Regions from separate parts of the Mesorhizobium sp. WSM4815 genome, predicted to be linked through region 3. Evidence: predicted binding sites of a transcription regulator. Region 3 holds the regulator's gene; each other region holds the start of a gene.

Region 1 (7,985 bases), on a different contig from region 3:
CAAGGGGCTGAACGCCATATTGTTCTTCGGGGCGCTGCCGATCTTTGCCTTCATCCTGCTGGTTGGTGGCGTGTTCGGCCTGCCGCATGTCGAAACCCCGCTATGGGGAGGGCTGCTGGTGACGCTCACCCTGTCCTTCGTCGGCATTGCCGTGTCGCTGCCGCTCGGCATCGTGCTGGCGCTCGGACGGCGCTCGAAGATGCCGATCGTCAAGATGCTGTGCGTCATCTTCATCGAGACGGTGCGCGGCATCCCGCTGATCACCGTGCTGTTCATGGCCAGCGTCATGCTGCCGCTGTTCCTGCCGGCCGGCGTCAGCTTCGACAAGTTCCTGCGCGCGCTGATCGGTGTTTCGCTGTTTGCCGCTGCCTATATGGCCGAAGTGGTGCGGGGCGGCCTGCAGGCGATCCCCAAGGGCCAATATGAGGGTGCGGATTCGCTCGGCCTCGGTTACTGGCAGAAAATGGGCCTGATCGTGCTGCCGCAGGCGCTGAAGCTGGTCATTCCCGGCATCGTCAATACCTTCATTGGCATGTTCAAGGACACCAGCCTGGTTTCGATCATCTCGATGTTCGACCTGCTCGGCGTCGTCAAACAGAATTTTAACGACCCCAACTGGGCAACGCCGCAAACGGCCAGGTCCGGCCTAGTGTTTGCTGCCTTTGTCTTCTGGCTGTTCTGTTTCGGCATGTCGCGCTATTCGATGTTCACGGAACGCCGGCTCGACACCGGCCACAAGCGCTAAGAACAAAAAAGGGAACCTTCCATGACAATAGAAAATGCAGTCAGCGCGGAAGAGATCAAGGTCAATGCCGCCAAGATGCAGGTTTCCACCACCGATGTCGCCATCGACATCATCGCCATGCACAAATGGTACGGCGAATTCCATGTGCTGAAGGACATCAACCTGAAGGTGATGCGCGGCGAGCGCATCGTCATTTGCGGCCCTTCGGGCTCGGGCAAATCGACGATGATCCGCTGCATCAACCGGCTGGAAGAGCACCAGAAGGGCAAGATCATCGTCGACGGCAAGGAATTGACCAACGATCTCAAGAAGATCGACGAGGTGCGCCGCGAGGTCGGCATGGTGTTCCAGCATTTCAACCTGTTCCCGCATTTGACCATCCTGGAAAACTGCACGCTGGCGCCGATCTGGGTGCGCAAGACGCCGAAGAAGCAGGCCGAGGAAATCGCCATGCACTTCCTCACGCGCGTCAAGATTCCGGAACAGGCCAACAAATATCCCGGCCAGCTTTCCGGCGGCCAGCAGCAGCGCGTCGCCATCGCCCGCTCGTTGTGCATGAATCCGCGCATCATGCTGTTCGACGAGCCGACCTCGGCGCTCGATCCCGAAATGATCAAGGAAGTGCTGGAGACGATGGTTGGCCTCGCCGAAGAGGGCATGACCATGCTCTGCGTCACCCACGAGATGGGCTTTGCACGCAAGGTCGCCAACCGGGTGATCTTCATGGACCAGGGCCAGATCGTCGAGCAGAACACGCCAGCCGAGTTCTTCGACAATCCGCGCCACGAGCGCACAAAACTGTTCCTGTCGCAAATCCTGCACTGATTGCTCTCACGCGAATCAAAAGAGCCCGGCCGAAACCCTGCCGGGCTCTTTTGCGTCTGAGCCGTCAGCAGGCGATTGCGCCCCGATTGCGAGGCCGTCCCTCATGAAAAAGCCGTCCCTCGTGAAAAGGCTTGGGCGTTTTCTCGCCATTCTGGTGGTGGCAATCGTGCTTGCCGTGGTTCTGGGCACATTCATTCCACGGCCGCTCTTGCCGGCGGCCGCCGCCGATCCCGCCGCCACCAGGCACGTCCTGGTGCTGAAAAATCCGATCCACATCGATATCGCCATCCCGGTCGATGACGACGTGCGCAAGCGCTTCCATTTCCTGGTCGGTGGCGGCATTCCGGCCGACATGGCTGGGGTCCGCTACATCGTCTTCGGCTGGGGAGGCCGCGCCTTCTATCTGGAGACGCCGACCTGGTCGGAACTGAAGGCGGCGCCGGTGATGAAGGCGCTGACATTGGACGCATCGGTGATGCATGTCGATGTCGCCGGCAACATTGTCGAGCCGCACCCCGACGTCGCCGGCTTCGACATCAGCGAGCAGCGTTTTGCAGCGCTGCTCGACTTCATCGCGGCGAGTTTCCAGCAAGGGCCGAACGGTCCGATCCTGATCGAGAATGCCGCTTATTCCAGGTTCGACCGCTTCTACGAAGCCAACGGCCATTTCAATGCGCTGGCTGGCTGCAACACCTGGACAGCGGCGGCTCTGCGTATCGGCGGCCTGCGGACAGGCTGGTGGAATCCGCTGGCGGCCTCACTCGACCTGTCGATGCGGATTTATAATTGATGCTCCGGGTAATCAGCGCCTCATTGCGGCGCGCCCCCCTCTGTCCTGCCGGACATCTCCCCCACAAGGAGGCACAAGGAGGGAGATATTCAGTTTCGGCGCCGCGCTTCATCCTGCAACGTTGGAGATTGGCGAAAGCCGAGGTGACGGCCGATCTCCCCCCAAGTGGGGGGAGATGCCAAGTTTTTGGCCAAGAGGGCAGGACAGGAGGGGGGCGCTGTCCCGCCAACCGGTCGAGCTTTCATTGCCGATCGCCATCCGGCGGCCGCCAGCCATAGAGCCAGTCGAGATCGGCCGCGAGCTTTTCCGGCGAGCGCCACTTCAGGAACAGGTTGCGCGCGACGGCCACCGGCCCCGCTGCATGCCAGGCGAGCCGGTTGACCGCACCGCGGCGGGCGACCTTGGCGATGCGCGGGCGGCGCATCTTCTCCCAGGCGGCAAGCGCGCCCCACGGATCGGCGGGCGCGGCAGCGACAAAGCCGGCAAGGGTTGCGGCATCCTCGATCGCCATCGCCGCCCCCTGCGCCGCGAACGGCGTCATTGCATGCGCCGCATCACCGATCAGCGCGATGCCGGCGGGCGTCGTCCATGGCTGTGCCTGGTCGACCGTATGGATCGGCCACGCGGTCCACGGGCCGGCGTCCTCGGCAAGCCGGGCCAGCGCTGCCGCCGTGCCACGCATGGCGCCGAGGAGGATATTGGGGTCGGCGTGGCCCGACCGCCGCTCGGCGATGACCTCGCCCCTGGTGAAGGCAGCCAGGTTGAACGCCATGCCGTTGCTGACGGGATAGGCGACGAGGTGGAAGCCGGGATGCAGGAAGGTGGTCACGCAATTGGCGGCGCCGACCGCCGCAAGGGCTTCTCCTGCGACACTGCCTGCACTGATCGTAGCACGCCAGGCAAGCTCGCCCGAAAACCGGCTTTTGGCCGCAAACCCGCCAAAAGCCCGGATCGCCGACCAGACGCCGTCGGCGCCGATCAGCAGAAAGCCGCCGGCTTCGACTGTCTTGCCGGCAATCTCGACAGTTGCCGTGGCATGGCGCGGTCCTGTGGCGATGCCGCCGACGCGCGCGCCGGTGACGAGACTGATGTCCGGCTGTTCGGCAAGGCGCGCCATCAGCGCGTCTTGCAGATCAGCCCGATGAGCGACGAGATAAGGCGCCTGCCAGCGCCTTTCGGCCGCTTCGCCGAGCGGCACCCGCGCCAGCTCACGCAGCGTGGCGGCGTCCTTGAGCACGACGGCCTCCGGCCGCACCGCCGCCGGCAACAGCCGGTCGAGCACGCCGAACTGGCGAAGGATGCGCGTCGCGTTGGGTGAGAGCTGGATGCCGGCGCCGGCCGCTTCGAGGCGCGGCGCCTGTTCGAACAGCCGCACCAGATAGCCGCGCTCGGAAAACGCCAGTGCCGCGGTCAGTCCGGCGACGCCGGCTCCGGCGATAACGACCTGCCGGGACCGGGTGTCGTCCATCGGATGGTGTGCGCGTCAGGCGGCCTGGTGGATATAGAGGCATCCGGCAGGCTGCGTTTCCGTCGCCTTCAGCTTTGGCGAATAGCGATAAAGCGTCGAGCAATAGGGGCAGACCTTTTCATTGTCGTCGCCCATGTCGAGAAACACATGCGGATGGTCGAAAGGCGGGTTGGCGCCGGTGCACATGAATTCCTTGACGCCGATGTCGATCGCCGCATAACCCGCATCGTTCTGGAAATGGGGAATGGAACCGCCTGCCATCGTCGTCTCCTATATTTGCCGCATGACCCCGGATCATGTGCAAAATCAAAATTCCACCGCGTCCTTTGCGCGTCCAAAGGACGCGCCGCGCTGTACCTGGATTGCATCTGGATCATAAGCAGTCTCTTTGCAAGATCGATGAAATCAAACTGTCGTAAAAGCCTGTCACAGGATAAGCTAAGCCGGTTAAGGCATGGCCCCGAAACCGAATTCGGTTTTGCTGGGGATCATGCGTAGCTTAAGTGGTGGGAGCGTCCTTTTGCGCGTCCGCAAAGACGCGCGACGCTGTGGCCAGCGGGTGCGAAACGAGCAGGAACCATGAACGAACTAAAGCCGGTGCAGAGCGAATTCACCACTGTCGAGGTGGCGAGCCCAGAGGGCGGCAACCCGGACCGGTTCGTCAACCGCGAGTTTTCCTGGCTGCAATTCAACCGCCGCGTCCTCGAAGAATCGCTGAACGCCAACCATCCGCTGCTCGAGCGGGTCCGCTTCCTGTCGATTTCGGCCGCCAATCTCGACGAGTTCTTCATGGTCCGTGTCGCCGGTCTCGCCGGCCAGGTTCGCGAAGGCATCACGCTGAAGAGCGCGGACGGCCGCACCCCCGAACAACAGCTGGAACAATTGCTGCGCGAGGTCGAGCGCCTGCAGGAGGACCAGCAGAACAGCCTATCCGCTCTGATGCTGCTGCTCGACAAGGAAGGCATCGAGAGCATCAGCCGCGATGGGCTGACCAAGGACGAGAAGACCTGGCTCGAGGATCATTTCCAGGAGCAGGTGTTTCCGGTGCTCACACCGCTCTCGATCGACCCGGCGCATCCGTTCCCGTTCATTCCCAATCTCGGCTTCTCGATGGCGCTGCAACTGCGCCACCGCAGGAATGGCGAGGAGATGAGCGCGCTGTTGCGTCTGCCGGTGGCGCTGAAGCGCTTCATCCGCTTGCCTGACCGCAAGCATCATGTCCGCTTCATTCCGCTGGAAGAAGCGGTCGGCCTCTATATCGGCAAGCTGTTCCCCGGCTACGAGGTCAAGGGCTCCGGTACGTTCCGCATCATCCGCGACAGTGACATCGAGGTCGAGGAGGAGTCCGAGGATCTCGTGCGCCTGTTCGAGACGGCGCTGAAACGGCGTCGTCGCGGCTCGGTCATCCGCATCGAATTCGACAAGCTGATGCCGGCCGAACTGCGCGAGTTCGTCGCCGGCGAGCTTGGCGTCTCGTCGAGCCGGATCAGCGTGCTCACCGGTCCGCTGGCGCTCAGCCAGATTTCCGAGATCGTCGCCATCGCCCGCGACGATCTCAAATTCAAGCCTTACAATCCGCGCTTTCCCGAACGCATCCGCGAGCACGGCGGCGACTGTTTCGCCGCCATCCGCGAGAAGGACATCATCGTTCATCACCCCTACGAATCCTTCGACGTGGTGGTGCAGTTCCTGCGCCAGGCGATGGCCGATCCGGAAGTGGTGGCGATCAAGCAGACGCTCTATCGCACCTCGAACGACAGCCCGATCGTGCGCGCTTTGGTCGACGCGGCTGAGGCCGGCAAGTCGGTGACCGCGCTGGTCGAGCTCAAGGCGCGATTCGACGAGGAAGCCAACATCCGCTGGGCGCGCGACCTCGAGCGCGCCGGCGTTCAGGTCGTGTTCGGCTTCCTCGAACTGAAGACCCACGCGAAAATGTCGCTGGTGGTGCGGCGCGAGGACGGCAAGCTGCGCAACTATGTGCATCTCGGCACCGGCAACTACCATCCGGTCACCGCGCGCATCTACACCGACTTGTCCTTCTTCACCACCGCTCCGACAATCGCCCGCGATGTCGCCCAGCTGTTCAATTTTATCACCGGCTACGCCGAGCCGACCGAGGAGATGCGGCTGGCCATCTCGCCGTTCACGCTGCGCAAGCGCATCCTCAAGCACATTTCGGACGAGATTGCCCATGCGCTGGAGGGCAGGCCGGCCCGCATCTGGATGAAGATGAATTCGCTGGTCGACCCGATCATCATCGACGCGCTCTATGACGCCAGCCGCGCCGGCGTCGAGGTCGATCTCGTCGTGCGCGGCATCTGCTGCCTGAGGCCCCAAGTGCCGGGCCTGTCGGAAAACATAAGGGTCAAGTCGATCGTCGGCCGCTTCCTCGAACACAGCCGAATCTATTGTTTCGGCAACGGTCATGGACTGCCGTCGGACGGGGCGATCGTCTACATCTCATCGGCCGATTTGATGCCGCGCAATCTCGACCGTCGCGTCGAAACCATGGTGCCGATCACCAATCCAACGGTGCATGAACAAGTCATCGGCCAGATCATGCTGGGCAACATCATGGACAACCAGCAAAGTTTCGACGTATTGGCTGACGGAACCTCCCGGCGCGCCACGCTCGAGGAGGGCGAGGAACCGTTCAACGCGCAGGAATATTTCATGACCAATCCGAGCCTCTCCGGACGCGGCGATGCGCTGAAATCGCATGCGCCCAAGCGCATCGCGCAGTTCAAGCGCCGCAAGAAAAACGCCGCAGCGACCGGCTGATGATTTCAACGTCCCAGGGCCGGCTTCAGGACCGCCGACCGCTGTCCATCATCGACATCGGGTCCAACTCGATCCGGCTTGTCGTCTATGAGGGGCTGGCGCGCTCGCCGACCACACTGTTCAACGAAAAGATGCTGGCCGGCCTCGGTCGCGGCATCGTCTCGACCGGAAAGCTCGATCCCGAGGCGGTGACCCGTTCGATGGAGGAGTTTCGGCGTTTCCGCGCGCTGGCCGAGCAGGCCGGCGCCGAGCATATGTATGTGCTGGCGACCGCCGCCGCCCGCGAGGCGGTCAACGGCCCCGATTTCATCCACCGCGCCGAAGATGTGCTCAAGACCGAGGTCCAGGTGCTGAGCGGGCGCCAGGAAGCCCACTATTCCGCGCTTGGCGTCATTTCCGGCTTCCACCCGGCCAACGGCATCGCCGGCGACCTCGGCGGCGGCAGCCTCGAACTGGTCGACGTCGATGGCGAGGCAATCGGCGACGGCATCACGCTGCCGCTGGGTGGCCTGCGCCTGCAGGACATGGCCAAGAACTCACTGGCCCAGGCGGCAAAGATAGCGCGCGACGAGCTCGCGAAGGCAAGGCTGCTGAAAGGCGGGCAGGGCAGGCCATTCTATGCCGTCGGCGGCACCTGGCGAAACCTCGCTCGGCTGTACATGGAAATGACCAGCTATCCGCTGAGCGTCATGCACCATTACGAGATCGGCATCGACAGCGCTGCGAACTTCCTCAAGCAGGTCGCCAAGGGCGAGATCGAGAAGATAAGGGGTATCGAAGGCGTCTCGAAGAACCGCCGCTCGCTGCTGCCTTATGGCGCCATCGTGCTGCAGGAGATCATGGCGGCGATGCAGCCGTCAAAGATCATCGTCTCGGCGCTGGGCGTGCGCGAGGGCTTTCTCTATTCGCTGCTCGACAAAGCCGAGCAGAAGGCGGATCCGCTGATCTCGGCGTCGGAGGAACTCGCCCGGCTGCGTTCGCGCTCGGTCACCCACGCGCAAGAGCTTGTCGAGTGGACGGGCAAGACCTTCGCCGCCTTCGGCATCGAGGAGACGGTCGACGAGGCGCGCTACCGCCAGGCCGCCTGCCTGCTTGCCGACATCGGCTGGCGCGCGCATCCCGAATATCGCGGCAAGCAATCGCTCAACATCATTGCCCACGCCTCCTTCATCGGCGTCGACCATCCCGGCCGCGCCTTCCTGGCGCTGGCCAACGCCTACCGTCATGATGGCGTCTTCAACGAATCGATCGCGCCGGAAATCAAGGCACTGGCAACGCCGCGCTATATCGAGCGCGCCCGTGTGCTGGCCGCGGTGATGCGCGTCGTCTACCTGCTGACGGCGGCAATGCCGGGCGTCATGCCGCGGTTGAAATGG
Region 2 (7,985 bases), on a different contig from region 3:
CGAGATCGAGGCCAAGGATTTTGGCCTGCCGCTGCGCAACCCGCTTGAAATCGAGCAGCCGGTGAAGGTGGCGGTCAAGGCGCTTTAGGCGCCAACCTTCTCCTTCTACCCTTGTGGGAGAAGGTGGATCGGCGCGCAGCGCCGAGACGGATGAGGGGTGCTGGAAGGAATGAGACGTTGGTGTTCCCTGGAACACCCCTCATCCGACCGAGCTTCGCTCGGCCACCTTCTCCCACAAGGGGAGAAGGAAGAACGCGCAGCTTCAGCGCCTCAATAAATATCGAAGTCGAAATATTTGGCCTGGATCTTCTTGTAGGTGCCGTCTGCGACGATCGCGTCGATTGCGGCGTTGAGCTTTTCGCGCAGCGCATTGTCTTCCTGGCGCACGGCGATACCGGCTTCGGTCTCCGTGCCCTTGACGTCGCCGACCATCTTGCAGCAGTCGTCGCTCGACTTCTTCATCCAGTCCATCAGCACGAATTTGTCTGAAAGGACGGCATCGAGACGGCCGTTCATCAGGTCGGCGACCGCCTCCTCCTGGGTTGGATAGAGCTTCGCCTCGGCGCCGGCCTTGCCATAGACATCCTGGGCATAGTCGGCCTGGGTGGTCGAAGCCTGGGCGCCGACTGTCTTGCCGGCGAGTGCCGCCGGTTCGGTCGAGGCAATATCGCTGTCCTTCAAGGCCACCAGCGAAAGCGGCGTCGTATAGTATTTGTTGGTGAAGGAGACCTGCTTCTTGCGCTCCTCGGTAATGCTCATGGACGCGATGATGGCGTCGAACTTTTTGGCCTGGAGCGCCGGGATCATGCCGTCCCAGTCCTGCGTGACAAGTTCGCATTCGACCTTCATCTGAGCGCAAAGCGCTTTGGTGATGTCGATGTCGAAGCCGACGAGCTTGCCATCCGCGGTGATGGTGTTGAACGGCGGATAGGCGCCTTCAGTGGCGATCTTCAACTTTTCCTGTGCTTGCGCCGACAGCGACCCGGCTGACATCGCCAGCATGACGGCTGTTGCTGCCGATGCGATCCATCTTGAAATCTGCATTTTCTGTTCCCCTTGTTCCAACCGTATTGACGGCTAAGACAGCCAAGCACGACCCGTAAGGTCAGGCAAGCATGGTCTGATCATAGCGGGCGATCAGCGCGCGGCGCGAAAATGCTTGGACAGTTTCAGGCCCTGCGCCTGATAGTTCGAGCCGAGATCTGTGCCGTAGAGCGCCTGCGGCCGCTTCAGCATGTGCTCGTAGACCAGCCGTCCGACGATCTGGCCGTGATCGAGGATGAACGGCACTTCGTGGCTGCGCACTTCGAGCACGGCCCGGCTGCCGGTGCCGCCCGAGGCCGAATGGCCGAAACCCGGATCGAAGAAACCGGCATAGTGGACGCGGAATTCGCCGACCAGCGGATCGAAGGGCGTCATCTCGGCGGCATAGAGCGGCGGCACATGCACCGCTTCCTGGCTGACGAGGATATAAAATTCGTCCGGGTCGAGCACCAGTTCGCCGGCACCGCTCTTGTAGAGCGGGTCCCAGAAATCGACGACATCCTGCGCGGCGCGCTTGTCGACATCGACCAGGCCGGTGTGGTGCTTGCCGCGGTAGCCGACCAGCCCGTCCTTGTCACCATCGAGGTCGATCGACAGTGCGATGCCGCCGCCGGAAATGTTCGGCGGCTCGGTGGCGACGAGCGTCTCGGCACGGTGCAATTCGTGCAGCTCGCTTTCCGACAAAAGCGCGTTGCCGGTGCGGAACCGGATCTGCGACAGCCGCGAGCCGGTGCGGACGACGATCGGAAAGGTGCGCGGGCTGACTTCGAGATAGAGCGGGCCGTTGTAGCCGGCAGCGATCTTGTCGAACTCGTGGCCGCGATCGGTCATCACGCGGGTGAAGATGTCGAGCCGCCCGGTCGAGCTTTTTGGGTTGGCCGAGGCGGAAATGTTTGCCGGAAGCGCCAGGCTCTCGAGCAGCGGCACGATATAGACGCAGCCCGTCTCCAGCACCGCACCATCGGTGAGATTGATTTCGTGCAGCTTCAGGCGGTCGAGTTTTTCAGCAACCCTGTGGTTGGGGCCGGGCAGGAAGGAGGCGCGCACCCGCCAGGCCTTGTCGCCAAGCCTGAGGTCCAGGCTGGCCGGCTGGACCTGGTCGGCGTCGAGCGCGCGCGGCGACTTCAGCGCGCCCGACTGGTACAGCGCGGAAATATCCTGATCCGGAAGAATGCCTGTCTGCCGCAAAGTCTGGCTCCGCTCGAAGGCCGGGCGTGGTCTCGTCTTGTCGCAGGTTCTTGCCGTGGAACCCGCTGGTACAAACCTCTTAATCATGCCGGCAATTGACGCAAGCGCGGTGCAGGTCTAAAGGATCGTTATCCCGTGGTGATTTGGCCGGTCGGCTTGCAGCCACGTTAAACAAGTCGCTAAAGGACCGTCGGGCCGAAAGGCCGTACGACCGGTTGCGACTTTCGCGGCCGGTTTTTTTGTGTTTGGACCATTTTTTGTGTTTGGAACAAGGTGATGACGAGCAAAACGCGCAACTGGAAGCCTCAGACCGCCCTCGTGCATGCAGGAACGCTGCGTTCCGGCTTCGGCGAAACCTCCGAGGCGATGTATCTCACGCAAGGCTATGTCTACGACACGGCGCAGGCGGCGGAAGCCCGCTTCAAGGGCGAGGAACCGGGCTTCATCTATTCGCGCTATGCCAATCCGACGGTCGACATGTTCGAGAAGCGCATGTGTGCGCTGGAAGGTGCCGAAGATGCCCGCGCCACCGCATCCGGCATGGCGGCGGTGACGGCGGCGTTGCTGTGCAGCGCCCGGGCCGGCGACCACATCGTGGCGGCGCGCGCGCTGTTCGGCTCCTGCCGCTGGGTGGTCGAGACGCTGGCGCCGAAATACGGCATCGAGGCGACGCTGGTCGACGGCACCGACATCGCCAATTGGGAAAAGGCGGTCAGGCCCAACACCAAGTTGTTCTTCCTTGAAAGCCCGACCAATCCAACGCTGGAGGTCGTCGACATCGCAGCCGTAGCCTCGCTTGCCGATTCGATCGGCGCGCGGCTGATCGTCGACAACGTCTTTGCCACGCCCTTGCAGCAGAAGCCGTTGCAGCTCGGCGCCCATATCGTCGTCTATTCGGCGACCAAGCACATCGACGGCCAGGGACGCTGCCTCGGCGGCATCATCCTGTCGGACAAGAAGTGGATCGACGAGAATTTGCACGACTACTTCCGCCACACCGGTCCCAGCCTCTCGCCCTTCAATGCCTGGACGCTGCTGAAGGGGCTGGAGACGCTGCCGCTGCGCGTTCGCCAGCAGACGGAAAGTGCCGGCCGGATCGCTGACTTCCTCGCCGAGCGATCGGAAATTGTCCGCGTCATCTATCCCGGCCGCGCCGATCACCCGCAGGCGGCGATCGTCAAGAAGCAGATGTCGGGCGGCTCGACGCTGATCTGCCTCGACGTCAAGGGGGGCAAGCAGGCGGCCTTCGCCTTCCAGAACGCGCTCGATGTCGTGCTGATCTCCAACAATCTCGGTGACGCCAAGAGCCTGATCACCCATCCGGCGACGACGACACACAAGAATCTGAGCGACGAGGCGCGGGCCGAACTTGGCATCGGGCCAGGCACGCTCAGGCTGTCCGTCGGACTAGAGGACACTGACGACTTGCTCGAAGACATCGAGCAGGCCTTAGCCGCCAGATAGGGATACGCGCCGAACTGCTGCGCTCTGATCTGCAAAGCGGCGCGGTCAGGCGCCCGACGGCGACTCTTCCAATTCCGCAACGGCGCTGGTTTGGATGGTCATCGTGTTGCCGCGCCAGTCGACGGCACCGCTGAGCCAGCCGCGCACCCAGATGGCGGGAAGCATCACGTCCCGCGCAACCATCGCCGGGATCATGCGCAGCGACAGGTGCCAGCCCTTGGCCGAGGCGAGAGCGCATTCCGGCAGATAGGCGACTATCAGCACGGCGACGGCGGTAGCCGGCAGGCTGAAACCGGCGCCTGCTGCCGCAACCAGCGCCAGCACCAGCGGCGGCGCCGCTCCGATCAGGATCTCGGGCGCGAAGAACAGTGGGAATGTGACGCGACGCAGGCGTGCCCAGCGGGCCTGGCGCGACCAGATTTCGCCAAATGTGCGCAAGCCGAGCGGCTGCTCGAACGGCGAGGCAACGAGATTGACGCGCAGTCCGAGCCCGTTGACAAGCTTGGTCGCAGCGGCATCCTCGGCAATCTCCGCAGCAAGCGCACGGATGCCGCCATTGGCGTCGAGCAATGGCTTGTTCCACAGCATGCTCTTGCCCTGGGCAAAACCGAGGCCGAGCGCCTCGCCGGTATATTGCCAGCGCGCCTGCAGCGTATTGAGGAAAGCGCATTCGACCTCCGCCCAGATCCCGTCCGGCCGCGAGCCGATCGGCGTCGAGCAGACGAGGCCGGTGTCCTGCCGCCATGCCGTCATCAGATGCTGGACATAGTCCCTCCGCATCAGGACGTTGGAATCGGCAAGGACGACCCAGTGGTGGCGCGCGGCCTCCCAGCCCTTCACGCAATTGTTGAGTTTCGGATTGCCGCTGATGCGGTCGTCGCCGACGAGCAGCCGGGCCGGCACGGCCGGAAAGCGGGCGATCGCATCGGTGATCCGCCCGACCACCGGGTCGTCGGCATGGGCGACGCAGAAGATGAGCTCATAGTGCGGCCAGTCGAGCGAGAAGGCGCGCTCGAGCGTCTCCTCGGTAAACGGCTCGACGCCGCGCGACGGCACGACGATCGACACCGGCGGCGCCTTGGCGGCTGGCGGCGTGATCCTGCCAGGCCGCTTCAGCTTCAACGAAGCGAGCAGGATGCTGGCGAGATTGACAACAAGCAGAACTATGGAAAGCAAGGCGGCTGTGACTGTCAATTCCATCAATATCTGGTCGCTCCAGAAAAAACCGGCCGCATGAAGCCGTTTTCAACAGTTCGACAGAATGCTGAGTCGCCCGGCCCTGCACACCATCCCCGGCCCTGCACACCATCATTGTCACGTGTCACTTAAATGACATTGTTGTTCGGCACCTGCGCTTAACAAATTCGGGCAACGATGGCAGACACCGAGGCGACGCACCCCGTTGACCGAACTGCGGAGAGGGTCGAATGTTCCGTCTGCATAGTGTGGAGTGATTTATGTACAGCGCCGTCACGCGCGACATCGAAGTGCAGGTCAGGCCGTTCTATCTGGAAGATCGCTCCGACCCTTCGGAGAACCGCTATGTCTGGGGCTACCAGGTGACCATCGACAACCAGTCGGATGAATTCGTGCAGCTTCTGTCGCGCTACTGGCAGATCACCGACGGCACCGGCCGGGTCGAGGAGGTGCGCGGCGCCGGCGTTGTCGGCGACCAGCCTGAACTCAATCCAGGCGACAGTTATCAGTATACGTCTGGCTGCCCACTCTCGACGCCATCCGGCATCATGGTCGGCCACTACACGATGCGCAACAAGCGGGGCGAAACGTTCGACGTCGCCATCCCCGCCTTTTCGCTCGACCTGCCGGGCACGCGGCGGACGGTGAACTGAGAGAGATAGATGGCCGGAAGGTCGTGCTGCCCCTCATCCGCCTGCCGGCACCTTCTCCCCGTATAGTGAACGGGGAAAAGGGAACCCATCTATCTATCAACTGGACAACCTGTCGCAACGCTGGCGCCCCCTCTCCCCGTTCTTCACGGGGAGACGGTAAGGGTGAGGGGCAGCGCCAACGCTTCGTCGGTGATTTCAATTCTATTGAGCCGCAGCAAATTCCGCCGGGTCGAAGTCATATTGCTTCGAGCAGAATTCGCAGGCGACGTGAATGCCGCCATCCTCGGTGCTGTCCCTGATCTCGTCGGCGGAGAAGCCTCCGAGAATGCCGCGGATCTTCTCCCTGGAGCATGAGCACTGGTCGGCTACCGGCACGCCGCCGAAGACGCGCACGCCGTGCTCGTGGAACAGCCGGTAAAGCAACCGCTCGGCGCCGATCGTCGGGTCGATCAGTTCCGTCGGCTCGATGGTGCCAAGCAACGCGAGCAGTTCCTGCCAGGAATTGTCGGCCGGATCATGGATCTCCTCGCGCGGATCGCCGTCGCCACCCGGAAGGTCGGGCACGCGCATGCGTTCGGGCGATTGCGGCAGGAACTGCGCCAGGATGCCGCCGGCGCGCCATTGCTCGCGGGCACCGCCGATGCCGGGCGTCAACAGCTTGGCCACCGAAAGCCTGAGATCGGTCGGGATCTGCTCCGACTGCCGGAAATAGGTGCGCGCGGCCTCCTCGAGCGTCTCGCCGTCGAGCTGGACGATCCCCTGATAGCGCTGCGTGTGGGCGCCCTGGTCGATGGTCAGCGCCAGGACACCGCTGCCAAGCAGCGTCCGCTGCGAGGTCTCGCCGGCAGACGTCAGTGCCTCCAGCCGGTCGGCGTCGAAGCGGGCATAGGCACGCAGCGCATGCGGCGTGGAAAAATCCGCCACCAGCATGTCGACCGGCCCGTCGGTGCGGGTCTGCAGGATGAACTTGCCTTCGAATTTGAGCGAGGTGCCGAGCAGCACCGTCAGCACGCAAGCTTCCGCCAGCAGGCGGGCGACCGGCTCGGGATAGTCATGCCGACCGAGGATCGCGTCGAGCATCGGCCCGAGCTGGACGGTACGGCCGCGCACGTCGAGCGGGCCGACCTCGAAAGGCACGACATGATCGTCGCCGGCGTAGCCGAATTCGCCGAGTTTGGGTTGATGTTCAGCCAATTGACGGGTTTCCAACATGACAAAGCTCCGGGGCGCGGCGATGCCGCCCTCCGGGGCGCATGCGTCGAAACGCGCTCGATTTGCGTGATGCGCCTGAGATAGGCATCACGCACTCCCGGATCAAGGCGGCTGGGATAACGGCGGCCCGGATCACGGTGACCCGGATCAAGCGCCGAGGCACCAGGCCAAAACCGCCTTCTGCGCGTGGAGCCGGTTCTCGGCCTCGTCGAACACCACCGAATGCGGGCCGTCGATGACTTCGTCGGTGACCTCCTCGCCGCGATGCGCCGGCAGGCAGTGCATGAACAAGGCGTCGGACTTTGCCTTCGCCATCAGTGCCGCATTGACCTGATAGGGTGAGAAGACATTGTGGCCGCGAGCACGGTGCTCCTGGCCCATCGACACCCAGCAATCGGTAACGACACAGTCGGCCTCGTGGACGGCCTCCTCGGGCGAGCGGGTGAAGTTCAACTTGCCGCCATGCGCCCTCGACCAGTCGACATGCTTCTGCGCCGGCTCGCTGCCTTCCGGCACGGCGACGTTGAGGTTGAAGCGGAACCGCGCCGAGGCCTCCAGCAGTGAATGCAGCACGTTGTTGCCGTCGCCGGTCCAGGCGATGGTCTTGCCGGCGACCGGGCCGCGATGCTCCTCGAAGGTCATGATGTCGGCCATCAGCTGGCAGGGATGGGTATCGTCGGTCAGCCCGTTGATGACGGGGACGGTGGCGTTCTCGGTCAGTTCCAGCAGCCGGTCATGCGATGTGGTGCGGATCATGATCGCGTCGACATAGCGCGACAGCACCTTGGCCGTGTCGGCGATGGTTTCGGAGCGGCCGAGTTGCATCTCGGCGCCGGTCAGCATGATGGTCTCGCCGCCGAGCTGACGCATGCCGACGTCGAAGGACACGCGCGTGCGCGTCGACGGCTTGTCGAAGATCATCGCCAGCACCTTGCCTTCAAGCGGTTTTGTCCGCTCGCCAGCCTTGAGCCTTGCCTTTCGCACGACGGCATCGTCCAGCATAAGGCGCAGATCGCCCTCGGAAACGGCGGAAAGATCGGTGAAATGGCGAAGGCTCATGTGGGTCTTCCGACTGTTATTTCGCCGCAGCCGCGGCGATGGCGTCCGACAGGCCCCGGGCGCCGGCGCGGATGCGGTCGAGCGCCGCATGGATCTCGGCGTCGGTGACGGTGAGCGGCGGCAGCAGGCGAAGAACGTTGTCGCCGGCAGGAACCGCCAGCAGATGCT
Region 3 (7,985 bases):
GGCACGTTGCTCATCACCTTCATCGCCATGCTGGTGGCCGCGCCTATCGGGCTGATGGCTGCGATTTACCTTTCGGATTACGCCTCCAAAAGCGTCCGCGCGGTCGCAAAGCCGGTTCTGGAAATCCTCGCCGGCATTCCGACCGTCGTCTACGGCTTCTTCGCCGCGCTGACGGTTGCGCCCTACTTCCGCGGTATCGGCGAAAGCCTGGGCCTCAACGTCGCATCTGAATCCGCGCTCGCCGCAGGCGTGGTCATGGGTATCATGATCATTCCCTTCGTTTCCTCGCTTTCCGACGATGTGATCAACGCCGTTCCGCAATCCCTGAGAGACGGTTCTGCCGGCCTCGGCGCGACCAAGTCGGAAACCATCCGCAAGGTGGTCCTTCCCGCTGCCCTTCCGGGCATCGTTTCGGCGATGCTGCTTGCCGTCAGCCGCGCAATCGGCGAAACGATGATCGTGGTCATGGCGGCGGGGCTGGCGGCAAACCTCACGGCAAATCCGCTCGAAGCGGTCACCACCGTGACCGTGCAGATCGTGACGCTGCTGGTGGGCGACCAGGAGTTCGACAGCGCCAAGACGCTTGCAGCCTTCGCACTCGGCCTGGTGCTGTTCTGCATCACGCTTACCCTCAACATCGTCGCTTTGCGCGTCGTCCAGAAATACCGAGAGCAATATGACTGATGCGATCTCGTCATTCGGCGCCGTCGGACGGCCGGTCAGCATTCATACCGACGATGCCGCGAAGGCGCGGCTGAAGGGCCGCTACCGCACGGAAACGTGGTTCAAATGGCTCGGCGCCGCGGCTGTCGCGTTGGCCGGCTTGTTCCTTGTGCTGCTCCTGTCGACGATCGTCACGCAGGCGATTCCGGCGCTGCGGCAGAACTATGTGACGCTGCCGATCGATCTTTCAGCGGCCAAGGTCGACCCGGCGAAACTCGATGAAGTGAACTACGACGCCATCGCTCAGGAAGCGCTTACGGCAAAATTTCCGGATGTGAAGAGCCGCCAGGACAAGCGCCTGCTGCGCGGGCTGATTTCCACCGGCACAGGCGTGTTCCTGCGCAAGGATATTGCGGCTGATCCAGGGATGCTCGGAGGAACGGTGGACTATGCGGTTCCACTTGACGATTTTGCCGACCTCTATCTCAAGGGTTTGCTTGCCGACGTCGGTTCGGACGAAGCGATTTCGACAAGCGTCACGCCTTCGGGAACCAGCGGCGACATCGATCTGACCTTCGGCGACGATGCCATGCTGGCGCTGGCGCGCGGCCATGGTGCGACCGAGGGCGAAAACGGCATGTTTACGCTGACGAGCGGCGCGTCGTCGCTGCTGGTCGCGTTCAATGGCGGCACGGTCAAGCTGACCTCGCTGTCGCCTGCGGCCAACGGCACGGTGATCGCAAAAGGCACGGTGATCGAGGCGCTGGACAGCACGGCGCCCGCCGCGAGCGGCCAGGCATTCCTGCGCGTCATCGAGACGCCGGAAGCATCGCGAAAGATTTCGGACAAGGTGATCGTCTGGCTCGACACGCTGAAGAGCGCCGGCCTGATCGAAAGCCGGTTCAACTCGATCTTCTTCTTCACCGGCGCAAGCCGCGAGCCGGAATTGGCCGGTGTCTGGGGCGCGGTCGTCGGATCGTTCCTGACCATGATCGTAACTCTCGCAATCGCCTTCCCGATCGGCGTTTCAGCGGCGATCTATCTTGAGGAATTTGCGCCCAAGAACCGGCTGACGACGATGATCGAAGTGAATATCAACAATCTGGCGGCGGTGCCTTCGATCGTCTTCGGCCTGCTTGGACTTGCCGTATTCCTGAATTTCTTCGGCATGCCGCGCTCAGCCCCGGTGGTCGGCGGCATGGTGCTGGCGCTAATGACCCTGCCGATCATCATTATCGCCTCGCGCGCTTCGCTGCGCGCCGTGCCGCCTTCGATCCGCGAGGCGGCGCTTGGCATCGGAGCGTCCAAGGTCCAGACCGTATTCCATCACGTCCTGCCGCTGGCGATGCCGGGCATCATGACCGGCACCATCCTCGGAATGGCGCATGCGCTGGGCGAAACCGCGCCGTTGCTGATGATCGGCATGGTCGCCTTCATCGTCGACATTCCCGGCGGCTTCACCGATCCCGCGACGATCCTGCCGGTGCAGATTTTCATGTGGGCGGATTTCCCGGAAGCGGGGTTCCAGCAGAAGACTTCGGCGGCGATTTTGATTTTGCTGGTGTTTTTGGTCATCATGAATGCCATCGCGGTGATACTGCGCAGGCGCTTCGAGCGGCGCTGGTAAGGAGTAGAGGATATGAACATCATGACGGAAGCCGGCGTCGAGCAGAAACTGAGCAGCGCAACCAACGCCCCTTCGATCAAGATGAAGGGCGAAAAGGTCTCTGTTCACTACGGCGAGAAGCGAGCTCTGTTCGACGTCGATCTCGATGTCCGCGAGCATCAGGTGACGGCGTTGATCGGCCCATCGGGCTGCGGCAAGTCGACGTTCCTGCGTTGCCTGAACCGAATGAACGACACCATCGATATCGCGCGGGTGAGCGGCAAGATCACGCTCGACGGCGAGGATGTCTACGACCCCAAAATCGATGTCGTCGAGCTGCGAGCTCGCGTCGGCATGGTATTCCAGAAGCCGAACCCGTTCCCGAAGTCGATCTACGAAAACGTCGCCTACGGTCCGCGCATCCACGGCCTGGCCAGGAGCAAGGCCGAGTTGGACGGCATCGTCGAATCGAGCCTGAAGAAGGCCGGCCTGTTCAACGAGGTCAAGGATCGCCTACTCGAGTCGGGAACCGGTCTGTCCGGCGGACAGCAGCAGCGTCTGTGCATTGCGCGCGCCATCGCCGTGTCGCCGGAAGTGATCCTGATGGACGAGCCCTGTTCGGCGCTCGATCCAATCGCCACCGCCCGCGTCGAGGAACTAATCGACGAACTGCGCCAGAATTATACGATCGTCATCGTCACCCATTCGATGCAGCAGGCGGCGCGCGTGTCGCAACGTACGGCGATGTTCCATCTCGGCTATCTGGTCGAGGAGGGCGCGACCGACAAGATGTTCACCAACCCCGACGACAAGCGCACCCAGGACTATATCACCGGCCGGTTCGGCTGAGCGGTCCGGCGAATTTCGAACACGAGGACAGCACCATGGGTGAACACACCGTCGCATCTTTCGACGAGGAACTGGAGCACATCGACCGGCTGATCCGCGACATGGACGAGCTCGCCGCCGCAATGGTCGCAGCCTCGATCCGCGCGTTGCTTGCGTCGGACAATGCGATGGCGCAGCGCGTCGTCTCGGACGACGCCATCATGGATGCGCGGCAGCGCGAACTCGACGACAGCGCCATCACGCTGATCGCCAAGCGGCAGCCGATGGCGCAGGATCTGCGCGCCGTGGTTGGCGCAATCCGCATGGCGGGCGATCTCGAGCGCATCGGCGACCTTGCCAAGAACATAGCCAAGCGGGTCAGCGCAGTCGGGCAGAGCGCGACGCCGCGGAATCTGTCGCACGGTATCGATGCGATGGCGGATCTCGTTCTTGTGCAGCTGCGCGGCGTGGTCGAGCACTATGTGTCGCGCGATGCCGGCGCGTTGAAGGAACTGCGCGCCGACGACCAGAAGATCGACGTGAAATACACGGCGGTTTTTCGCGAGCTCCTGACCTACATGATGGAGGATCCGCGCAACATCACCGCCTGCACGCACCTTCTGTTCTGCGCCAAGAATCTCGAGCGTATCGGCGATCACGTCACCAACATCGCCGAAAACGCCTACTTTGTCGTGACCGGGCAGCAATTGCCGGCGGATCGCCCGAAGCTCGACGAAACGACGATGTCGGCGCCGGCGACATGACAGGAGTGACCGGCCGATGATCGCGCCGCGCATCATGGTGGTGGAGGATGAAGAGCCGCTGGGCGTCCTCCTCCGTTATAATCTGGAATCCGAAGGCTATCAGGTCGAGGTGGTGACGCGCGGCGACGAGGCCGAAATCCGGCTGCAGGAAAACGTGCCCGATCTTTTGGTGCTCGACTGGATGGTGCCGGCGGTTTCCGGCATCGAGCTTTGCCGGCGCCTTCGGGTGCGCCCCGAAACCGAGCGGCTGCCGATCATCATGCTGACCGCGCGCGGCGAGGAGAGCGACCGGGTGCGCGGCCTTTCGACCGGAGCCGACGACTATCTGGTCAAGCCGTTCTCGACACCGGAATTCATGGCCAGGGTCAAGGCGCTGCTGCGCCGCGCCAAGCCGGAAGTGCTGTCCAGCGTGCTCAAGGTCGGCGACATCATGCTCGATCGTGAATCGCACCGGGTCTATCGCAAGAAGAGCGAGATCCGGCTCGGGCCGACCGAATTCCGGCTGCTCGAATTCATGATGCGCCACCCGGGCCGGGTCTTCTCGCGCAGCCAGTTGCTCGACAATGTCTGGGGCGAGACGATCTACATCGACGAGCGCACGGTGGACGTCCATGTCGGCCGGTTGCGCAAGGCGGTCAACAATGGTCGCATGCCCGATGTCATCCGCACCATCCGCGGCGCGGGCTATGCGATCAGGGAAGACTAGGGGATGTGCTGATATTCAGGTGATGCCGGCCTGCAAACGGCGGCTTCCTGCGCTTACCTACAGCGCCGCGCGCCCTGTTGGGCACGCAAAGGACGCTGTAGAACTTTGATTTTGCGCACGACCTTTCCGAAATCGATCTCGATTTCGGGGTCATGCGCGGGCTCACGTACCCAAAAGTACGCTCCGCTCCGGTTCTCGGAACCCACCATTCTCGACTCGGCCTGACCTGAATCTCAACACACCCCAAGTCACGACCCGGGAATCCCTGCCTTCGGATTCAAGCCACGTTCTTTCCGACCGAGCCGGCTCGTGCCTGGATGCTCGGCGCGAAAATCTCCTGGTCGACGAAGCTTAGCGCCCGCATGGCGCAGCCTTCGCGGATCAGCGGCAGCTCGTTCGGCTCGGTGTCGAAGGAAATCGAACCCGAATGCTGGCCGCCGGCGGTCTGGGCGATGGCCTCGCGCAGCGCCGGTTCGATCAGGTCGAAGGCGGCAGCGCTGGCGCCGACCATGGCCACCGGCGCCGGATCGATCAGCGCGAACAGGCTGCCGAGCCCGAAGCCGAGTGCCTCGCCGGCCTTGCGGTAGGCTTCGCGCTCCGGTCCGTCCGTCTCGCGCGCCCGGGCCGCCAGTGCCCGCATCTCGGCGTCGCTGACATCGGCGACCGGCTCGGCGTTCTCGCTCAATTGCCTTGCACTGCGCCAGATGGCGTAGTTGCCGGCATAAGCCTCGACGCAGCCGCGCCGCCCGCAGCGGCAAAGCGCGCCGCCCGGCCGATGGATCATGTGGCCGAATTCGCCGCCCGAGGAGTGGGTGCCGGTGAACAGCTCGCCCTTCAGCACCAGCCCCATACCGATGCCGTGCGAGAGCAGGATGGCGATGAAATCGTCGCGGTAGCGATCCGGGTGGCGCCAGCGCAGCGCCACGGCCATCATGTTGCAGTCGTTCTCCATGATGGCCGGGATGCCGAACTCGCGTTCCAGAATGTCAGCGAAGGCGATGTTCGTCTGCGGCGTGATCGGCGACCACAACATGGCGCGCGCGTGGGAATCGGTGATGCCCTGGATCGCCAGCGCGATGCGGGCGACGCTTTGGACATCGAGGTCGGGATCTTCGAGCCGGCGCCGGACGATGGCGACACATTCGCCGATCAGCGCGTCGCGCGACATGGTCAGCGTGTCCAGCCGGCGCTGTTCCTCGGCGACCACTTGTCCGGCATAATCAATGACGGCGACCGACAGGAAATTCAGCGACAACACGACGGCCAACACCGCAGCGGCTTGCGGATTGAGGCTGAGGCCGACCTGCGGCCGGCCGCGTTTCAGCGAAACCGTCTCGCTCGCCTTGCTCTCGGCCAGGATGCCTTCCTGGATCAAGTCGGCAGAGATCGCCGATATGGTCGAATGGCTGAGGCCGGTGGTCGCGGCGATCTCGGTCCGCGACGGCTGGCCCGCCCGGCGCACGGCCGAAATCACCATCGCCCGGTTGCGCCGGCGCAGATCGTCATGACGGATTCCCACCGACATTTTTGTTTCCTCCTCATCGCCGCGGCCGCTCATGAATCGGAAGCCGTCGGTAATGTGCGACAAATACTGGCAGAAGCAGAAGGGGCTGTCATTATTTATTCCGAGCCTCGAAAAAAAGTCCGACAGGACGTCAAAATCCATCAGAATCGGTGTTGACAGTGCTTCGGCGTTGGACCAGTATTTTTTCGAGGCTCGAAAAAATAGGAGCCTTTGTGCCGGCCTTCGGGCCAGTTGGTCGCGCCCTACGCGGCGCAGGGAGGAATATCATGAAGAGATTCGCAGCCGCCATTCTGGCGGGGGTCGCCATGTCGCTGACGCTCGCGTCGGCCGCGCAGGCCAAGGACAAGGTCATTGGCGTTTCGTGGTCGAACTTCCAGGAAGAGCGTTGGAAGACCGACGAAGCCGCCATGAAGGCGGCGATCGAGGCCGCCGGCGACAAATATATCTCCGCTGACGCACAGGCCAATCCCGGCAAGCAGCTGACCGACGTCGAAAGCCTGATCTCGCAGGGCGCCAACGCGCTGATCATCCTTGCGCAGGATGCCTCGGCCATCGGTCCGGCGGTGCAGAAGGCGCTGGACGAAGGCATTCCGGTCGTCGGCTATGACCGGCTGATCGAGAACAAGGACGTCTTCTATCTGACCTTCGACAACCAGGAAGTCGGCCGCATGCAGGCCCGCGAAGTGTTCAAGGTGGCGCCGGAAGGCAATTACGTCTTCATCAAGGGCTCGGGCGCCGACCCTAATGCCGATTTCCTGTTCGCCGGCTCCATGGAAGTGCTCAAGGATGTCATCGACAGCGGCAAGATCAAGAATGTCGGCGAGGCTTATACGGACGGCTGGCTTCCCGCCAACGCCCAGAAGAACATGGAACAGTTCCTGACCGCCAACGACAACAAGGTCGATGCGGTGGTTGCCGCCAATGACGGCACCGCCGGTGGCGTCGTCGCGGCGCTGACGGCGCAAGGCCTGGCCGGATCCGTCCCGGTTTCGGGCCAGGACGGCGACCATGCCGCGCTGAACCGTATCGCGCTCGGCACACAGACCGTATCGGTGTGGAAAGACGCGCGCGAGCTCGGCAAGAACGCCGCCGAGATCGCCTCGCAGCTGGCCGACGGCAAGCCGATGACAGACATTGTCGGCGTCAAGGATTTCACCACGCCGGGCGGCAATGTCGTCAAGTCACTGTTCCTGACGCCGATTGCCATCACCAGGGACAATCTCAACGTCGTCATCGACGCCGGCTGGATCAAGCAGGAAGAGGTCTGCGCCGGCGTGGCGGCGGGCACCGTCTCGGTCTGCAACTGATCCGCCTTCGCTAAAAAACCTGAAACGCCGCGGCTTCACGCCGCGGCGTTTTTTTCAAAAGAGTTGTTTTTCCGCGTCTCGCGGGTAATTTCTAAGCTGCTTCCGGCATCCGCGGCAGACGGCAACGGTGGGAGGACATCATGACCGACACGACTTCCAACACGCCGGCTGCCGATCGGGCGCGTGAATCCGAGCTTAGCCCGTTCGGCCGCTTCCTCAAGGCAACCGAGCTCGACATACGCATGCTCGGCATGGTCGGCGCGCTGCTGATCATCTGGGTTGGAATCCACATCCTGTCGGGTGGGCTTTTCCTCACGCCGCGCAATCTCTGGAACCTGTCGGTGCAAACTTCCTCGGTCGCGATCATGGCGACCGGCATGGTGCTGGTCATCGTGATGCGCAACATCGATCTTTCGGTCGGCTCCGTCGAAGGCGTGATCGGCATGGTGATGGGCGTTGCGCAGGCAGAATTCCTCATCCGCGTCATGGGATTCCAGCTTGGAAATCCCTGGATATGGGTCATCGCACTGGCTGCCGGCGTGGCGCTCGGCCTCATGATCGGCGCGCTTCAGGGCTTCATTATCGC

The links. The regulator PhoB, encoded in region 3, activates phosphate uptake and scavenging genes when phosphate is short. The targets are predictions, from matches to a motif close to TGTCATNNANCTGTCAT.
Region 1: a site for PhoB is predicted at 4,229-4,245, ahead of AC0L2B_RS01900 (RNA degradosome polyphosphate kinase). Genes of this name have one in related genera too.
Region 2: a site for PhoB is predicted at 5,015-5,031, ahead of AC0L2B_RS32420 (ceramide glucosyltransferase). Genes of this name have one in related genera too.

Annotation. Positions count from the first base shown of each region.
Region 1 covers NZ_JBVVQS010000068.1:27,547-35,531, forward strand. Annotated here, with positions in the region: gene AC0L2B_RS01875 (amino acid ABC transporter permease) at 1-745, shown strand, start outside; gene AC0L2B_RS01880 (amino acid ABC transporter ATP-binding protein) at 767-1,570, shown strand; gene AC0L2B_RS01885 (TIGR02117 family protein) at 1,674-2,360, shown strand; gene AC0L2B_RS01890 (FAD-dependent monooxygenase) at 2,602-3,828, opposite strand; gene AC0L2B_RS01895 (zinc-finger domain-containing protein) at 3,844-4,089, opposite strand; gene AC0L2B_RS01900 (RNA degradosome polyphosphate kinase) at 4,408-6,609, shown strand; gene ppx (exopolyphosphatase) at 6,609-7,985, shown strand, end outside.
Region 2 covers NZ_JBVVQS010000102.1:770,615-778,599, reverse strand. Annotated here, with positions in the region: gene araD1 (AraD1 family protein) at 1-88, shown strand, start outside; gene AC0L2B_RS32435 (ABC transporter substrate-binding protein) at 271-1,044, opposite strand; gene AC0L2B_RS32430 (2'-deoxycytidine 5'-triphosphate deaminase) at 1,138-2,232, opposite strand; SAM riboswitch at 2,358-2,435, shown strand; gene AC0L2B_RS32425 (O-succinylhomoserine sulfhydrylase) at 2,509-3,696, shown strand; gene AC0L2B_RS32420 (ceramide glucosyltransferase) at 3,742-4,896, opposite strand; gene apaG (Co2+/Mg2+ efflux protein ApaG) at 5,154-5,546, shown strand; gene AC0L2B_RS32410 (Hsp33 family molecular chaperone) at 5,748-6,758, opposite strand; gene argF (ornithine carbamoyltransferase) at 6,906-7,817, opposite strand; gene AC0L2B_RS32400 (aspartate aminotransferase family protein) at 7,834-7,985, opposite strand, start outside.
Region 3 covers NZ_JBVVQS010000099.1:159,006-166,990, reverse strand. Annotated here, with positions in the region: gene pstC (phosphate ABC transporter permease subunit PstC) at 1-684, shown strand, start outside; gene pstA (phosphate ABC transporter permease PstA) at 677-2,290, shown strand; gene pstB (phosphate ABC transporter ATP-binding protein PstB) at 2,303-3,118, shown strand; gene phoU (phosphate signaling complex protein PhoU) at 3,154-3,861, shown strand; gene phoB (phosphate regulon transcriptional regulator PhoB) at 3,878-4,567, shown strand; gene AC0L2B_RS23960 (ROK family protein) at 4,845-6,092, opposite strand; gene xylF (D-xylose ABC transporter substrate-binding protein) at 6,359-7,399, shown strand; gene AC0L2B_RS23950 (sugar ABC transporter permease) at 7,540-7,985, shown strand, end outside.